2 regions of the Bacillus sp. D48C genome follow, and region 1 is predicted to be linked to the other one. Evidence: predicted binding sites of a transcription regulator. Region 1 holds the regulator's gene; the other holds the start of a gene.
The links. The regulator Rex, encoded in region 1, represses fermentation and respiration genes when NADH is low (regulators of the CRP and FNR family bind a similar motif). The targets are predictions, from matches to a motif close to TTGTGAAATATTTCACAA.

Region 1 (3,439 bases):
ACGTTTTTAAGACCTTCACGAATCATAGCTTGCGCTAATACAGTTGCAGTTGTTGTTCCGTCACCAGCTACATCATTTGTTTTGCTAGCAACTTCTGCTACTAATTTCGCACCCATGTTTTCGAATGCATCTTCTAATTCGATTTCTTTTGCGATTGTTACACCATCATTTGTAATAAGTGGTGAACCGAATTTTTTCTCAAGTACAACGTTACGACCTTTTGGTCCAAGCGTTACTTTTACTGCGTTTGCAAGAGTGTCGACACCGCGAAGCATCGAACGACGTGCTTCTTCACTAAATTTAATATCTTTTGCCATAATAATTGACCCCCTTGGATTTTTTTAAGATTTATATAATTAACCGATAACTGCTAAAATGTCACTTTCACGTAAAATCAAGTAGTCTGTACCTTCATATTTCACTTCAGTACCTGCATATTTTGAGAAGATGATAAGATCACCTGCTGCTACCTCTAAAGCAACACGCTCACCATTTTCAAGCACTCGACCAGTACCTACTGCAACAACTTTACCCTCTTGTGGTTTTTCTTTTGCAGTGTCTGGTAATACAATACCACTTGCTGTTTTTTCTTCTGCTTGAACAAGCTCAATTACAACGCGATCACCTAATGGCTTTAGCATGAACAATAACCTCCTCATTTTGTTATGTAAATTTTATTTATTAGCACTCAAGTCACCCGAGTGCTAACACACTTATAATAATAAATAATCTCAATTTCTTTTGCAAGTAAAAAAATCATAATTTTTTCGCAAATTACTATATAAACTTTCTATATAGAATACTGCCTCTACTATATGAATCGTTGTTTCCCCTACTCGTATGTTACAATATGAAAGACACCCTAAGTTGTTTTCGCTAAACGTACAACTTTTTCCTGTCTCCTACTTTAATTTAAAATACGTATTTACAAAAAAATCATAATTCGAATGAAAGTTTATATCGTAGATAACATATTTACATGTTATCCTACCTCATCTCATACACTAGAGTTAGAAAGGATGGTTAAACCATTTGAAGAAACAATACTGGTGGATTATCGTTACATACATTTTAATGCAATTATCTGGCGCTGTTGGATTACCACTTCTCCTAAAAACAGGACTCTATGATAATAGAGGATTTACCATTGAGGAAAAAGGACAAATCATAATGGGACACTGGGCAATTATTAGCTTCTTTGTTGCATTATGTATCGTACTTTGGTTACTTAGAACAGATATTCGCGACAGACATTTAGATGCAACGCGCTCTTCTGTTCCAGCTACAATTGGGTGGATTTTCATCGGATTATTCTTAGCTTTCTTTTCACAAATAGTTGCCGGTATGATCGAGATGCAGCTACTAGGAATTAAACAAGGTTCAGAAAATACAATGAAACTGATGGAAATTGCACGAACTACTCCTTGGTTCCTTATTGTTGTATCTATAATCGGACCTATCTTAGAAGAAATCGTATTTAGAAAAATTCTATTCGGTGCACTTTATAAGAAGTTCAACTTCTTTATTGCAGCTATCATTAGTTCACTTGTATTCGCAGCAATTCATTTTGATTTTACTCACTTATTGGTATACACTGCTATGGGGCTCGTATTCGCCTTCTTATATGTGAAGACGAAGCGCATTATCGTTCCTATTGCAGCTCATGTTGCGATGAATACATTAGTCGCTATTGGGCAAATTTTTATGAGCAATGAGCAAATTCAAGAAATGATTAAAGAAGCTGAAAAAATGCAAGGATTTATCGGAGGATTTTTTGTATGAGAAACTCACCATTGTTCATGGCTGCACTATACTTCCTTCTTGGATGTATCTTTACACGCTTCGCCATTACGAACGTGACAGATACAATCTGGAATGTGTGGACAATACTATTTGCAGTTATGGCAACAATTGATTTTAATTTGGCACTTCGCCTTATATTAGTTAAATTCACAAAGAAGAAACAATAATAAAACGCAGAGGTCGCTTCCTCTGCGTTTTATTGTGGATAGTTTTTCAAAAAGTAAACTAATGTTTGTAACTCTACAGCTAAATCAATATGATGAATTCTAATATTCTCTGATACGTTTAATCGTGCTGGTGTGAAATTCAAAATACCGTGCACGCTCGTTTCAGCTAATCTATCTGCTACAGCTTGTGCTACTGTAGCCGGTACTGTTAATATTGCCACTTGTATATCATTTGATAATCTCTCTTCTAATTCATCTAAATGATATACAGGAATGCCCCCGATTTCTGTTCCAACTTTCTCTTCACTAACATCAAATGCCATTTCAATTTTTGTATTATTGTTTTTCGTGAAATTATAATGTAAGAAAGCGGTCCCTAAATTACCTACTCCAATAAGTGCTACACGCGTTATATCATCTTGATCAAGTGTTTCGCGGAAAAATGATAATAAATAATTTACGTTATATCCATATCCCTTTTTCCCTAATGCTCCAAAATACGAAAAATCTCTTCGTATTGTTGCGGAATCTACTTTTACCGCTTCACTCAATTCGGCCGATGAAACACGCTGCTTACCAGAAAGAGATAAGTTTTGGATAAATCGATAGTATAGAGGCAATCTTTTAGCAGTGGCTTGTGGAATCTTTTGCTGATCCATATGACCTCTCCTCTCTTCCTATCTTTATTCATATACTTTAATCAAATACAGAAGTTTAGCACTCATTAAATTCCTTGTATAATAAAGAGAAGAAGTATTCTCTCTTTATTTTAAACTATACACTATTTTTAGTATGATTGAGAAATATAAACATGGCAAAGTTAAGAAATTATTTGAGGTGAGAACATTGATTTTATTACAAGTAAATGGACTTTCGAAATTATACGGTGCAGAAACAATTCTTGCAAACATAAAATTGGAAGTACAAACAAAAGATCGTATCGCATTAGTTGGAAGGAATGGAGCTGGAAAATCTACATTATTAAAAATTATCGCTGGTGAGTTATCACATGATGGTGGCGAAATTATAAAACCGAAAGATGTCTCAATCGGGTATTTAGCTCAAAATACTGGCCTAGAAACGTCTTTAACAATTTGGGATGAAATGCTAACCGTCTTTACCCACTTACAGCAAATGGAGACAAAACTTCGAAAGCTTGAGCAAGAAATGGGAAAAGAAGAAAACTTTTCAAACGAAGCTATATATGAAAGATTGTTAGCTGATTATGACCAATTGCAACTCAATTATAAAGATCAAGGTGGATATCAATACGAAGCGGATATTCGCTCCATTTTAAGCGGCCTTGGCTTCCCAGTTGAAACACACCAGACGACGATCTCTACTTTAAGTGGCGGGCAAAAAACAAGATTAGCTCTCGGGAAATTATTATTAACAAAACCAGACTTACTTATTTTGGACGAGCCTACAAACCATTTAGACATTGAAACATTAACATGGCTTGAGCAATA
Region 2 (3,439 bases), on a different contig from region 1:
TAGGAAAAGTTTTAATATATTGTAGGGATATACTCTTTTCCAAAAGATTAAAGATCTCTGGTTTTTGAGTTTGATATGCTGATATTTCTCCTTTATATTCACTGATTTTACTTATAATATTTATTAGTTCCCTTTTAAATTCTAAATTTGTATATTTTTCTTCAAAGAAATTTCTCATCTCGTTCCCTCCTTTCCCTACGGTTTATTGCCAACTTTGTATGCTCCATTATCCCCCTAATTTTCACATTTCCTACTGTATGCTTATTGTTTTATAAATGCCCATTAAGGATGTAATTAAACGGTAGCCAGATGCACACAGGGACCGCTCTCTTCTTATTAATGTATGTATTAGATTGCTAATGTTAATTAATAAATAAAAAGGCACTCTCTTAAATTTTTAAAAAAGTGCTTTTTATTTAATCAAATTTGTCTGCATTTAGTGCCTTAATAGAAAGTATACCAAAAAGGTATCAATCCTTTGTGAAAGACATAACATATTTAGCTATAAATAGTTATGTTGATTCTAAAAATGTTCAATCTTGATATGTTATGAACTAATATCATGAAGGCCATTAACTTCTTAATAATGTTTATAAAATGATTCTTTACAAGGCGAAAGTACTGTATTTCAGTTTAAACAAACATTTTTCTATAGTATTTAATTTCAGATTACATTAGATTAGATACATTTAAACTTTTGCCAAGCATTTATATATCCGACATAATATAATAAGATAAATTCACCTTATAGTATTGGTGACATGGTTTCTTTTAATGTATGTACAGAATGATTAAAGTTAAACTTTTCTTCCTCATTTAACTCAATTTCTATAATTTCCCGAATACCTTGACGATTTATAACAGCAGGAACTCCTATATATACATCATTATGACCATATTCATTTTCAAGGTATGCAGATACTGTTAATACACTATTTTCATGATGTAGAATTGCCTTTGTGATACGTAATAAAGACATTCCAATTCCATAACAGGTTGCTCCCTTACGTTCAATTATATGATAGGCCGCATCACGTGAACGAACAAAAATTTCGTCTAAGTCACTTTGATTATACTGACTTTTATTTTCTAAAATGGTTTGTAGCTTTTGAACGCCAACTGACACATGACTCCAAACCGGAAGCTCCGTATCACCATGTTCACCAATTATATAAGCATGAACATTATGAGAATCGATTTCAAAATATTCTCCTAACATGTAACGGAAACGTGCAGAATCAAGTGTTGTACCTGAACCAATTACGCGTTCTTTCGGCAATCCAGATTCTTTCCAAGTTACATATGTTAAAATGTCCACTGGATTTGTTGCAATTAAGAAAATACCATCGAATCCGCTTGACATGACATTACGTATAATTTCTTTAAAAATCTTAGTATTTTTTTCAACTAAGTCTAAACGTGTTTCACCTGGTCTCTGTGGCAATCCGGCTGTTATTACAACAATTTGTGCATCTTTACAGTCCTCACAGCTACCCTTCCATACTTTTGTTGGTGATGGTGAAAAAGGAATTGCATGACTTAAATCCATTGCTTCTCCTTCTGCTCTTGCTTCATTTACATCTACAAGAACGAATTCTTCTGCCAACCCCTGATTAATCATACAATATGCATAACTACACCCTACGGCCCCTGTACCAATTAAAACTACACGATTAATATTTTTATTCATTTATAGATCCCTCACTATTTATGTTATGTTTTTGTGCATTGTTGTTATTCTAATAAAAAGAGATTTAATTGATTTTGAATAAACAAATAATGAACTCGAAATACATTAATGTTCAATACCACATAGTTAAACTTAAATTCCTTTTCATATGTATTTCCAGCAAATATTGCTCCAACATTATTTCTTATTTAACTCAAAAAAATATTATGTATAGCTTCACTAGATAAGATAATTTTTCTTTATCTACATTTCAAAGATTCTTTGATATTCTGTGAAAAATCTAGTTTATACATCTAGTTAAATAAAATTGTTAACGCTTACATTTTTATTAAGATTCACTAACGGATTATCACTTTTCATAATGACATTCATGCTTATATTATCTTCATTCAAATCTAATTACTGCAAATTTTTATTTTGTATATCGAAGGTTATTTCACCTATTTTAGCAATCCCCCCTAAAAGCACTTCTATACCAAACAAACTTTTTCAAAATTCATTTTCTAGTAAACCTCCCACTAATTTTTTAGAGTTTTCTGTAATAAATTCGACATGTGATCTTGCATTTTATATTAACAAATTTAGGTCACATAAGTTGTGAATGTTTTTTGTATATTTCCCTTCCCTTATATGTCTAACAAAAACAAATAATATATTTTATAAAAGAAAAAAATATATTTAAAAGAATTATTAAAACGGTATTTGCGGCTAATTAGGCCAACTGATATAAAAATAACATTCAAAATAATTATGTTATTTTTATACGAAAATGATTATATTAGTAGCTTAAATTTTTATTTGTGTTTGTAATGGGATGTTTTCCTCACATTGAGATTCAACTAAATCGCCCTTCTGTTCAGCTGTAGGGTTGTTTTGGGTTATATAATGATATACCATGCCAACAAATACAGATCCACCAATAATATTTCCAATTGTAACTGGAATTAAATTATAAATAGCCCCACTAAAAGAAATAGTATTGGGATGTGGCGATACCAGGGAGATTGCAAATAGCGATAAATTTGCAATGCTATGTTCATATCCAGATAAAAAGAATGTAAAAACCAATAACATCATAACAATTATTTTTGCTGTATCCCCTTTTACTTGAGAAGGAAGGAAGCATGCTAGACAAACAAGCCAATTACATAAAATAGCTTTGAAAAATAGCTGTATTGTCGGTGTATTCATTTTTACTTCAACAACATTACTTATCAAATGTTCATATTCAATTTGATCAAAAATACCAGTACCATAAAATAATAACGCAAAAAATATTGCACCTACCAGATTACCTAAAAAACAAGCACCCCAGTTACGACAAGTATCTAAGACCGTTGTTTTTTTTCGTAAGGTCGAAATTGTAAAATACATTGTATTCCCAGTAAATAATTCCGCTCCACCATATATTATTAATATAAGTGCAATTCCAAAAAATAAAGAAGCACTTAAATAAGTTGCAGGTGAATTTACAACGTGAAAAAAATCCCCTAATTTAAAACATAATACTATAATAAATCCAATATAGATGCCGGCTAGTAATGCACGAACAAAATATTGTATTGGGTTTATATCTAATATTTGTTTCTTCTTTTGTGCAAGTTTTATAGCATCAGCTATCCCTTGTTCTAACATAAAATTACACACTCCTTTAGTTCATGGTTATTATAAATAATCCTAAGAATAAGCTACATGTTTCAATATTTACTTTCAAGATTTTGTTCAATATTTCACAAAATAAACATACTC

Region 2: a site for Rex is predicted at 1,895-1,912, ahead of ACLBXA_RS21500 (L-lactate dehydrogenase). Genes of this name have one in related genera too.

What each region holds. Positions count from the first base shown of each region.
Region 1 covers NZ_JBKFAQ010000024.1:7,716-11,154, forward strand. Annotated here, with positions in the region: gene groL (chaperonin GroEL) at 1-317, opposite strand, end outside; gene groES (co-chaperone GroES) at 357-641, opposite strand; gene ACLBXA_RS28950 (CPBP family intramembrane glutamic endopeptidase) at 1,033-1,782, shown strand; gene ACLBXA_RS28955 (YdiK family protein) at 1,779-1,970, shown strand; gene ACLBXA_RS28960 (redox-sensing transcriptional repressor Rex) at 2,000-2,629, opposite strand; gene ACLBXA_RS28965 (ABC-F family ATP-binding cassette domain-containing protein) at 2,817-3,439, shown strand, end outside.
Region 2 covers NZ_JBKFAQ010000010.1:36,955-40,393, reverse strand. Annotated here, with positions in the region: gene ACLBXA_RS21505 (Fic family protein) at 1-178, opposite strand, end outside; gene ACLBXA_RS21500 (L-lactate dehydrogenase) at 746-1,690, opposite strand; gene ACLBXA_RS21495 (formate/nitrite transporter family protein) at 2,477-3,325, opposite strand.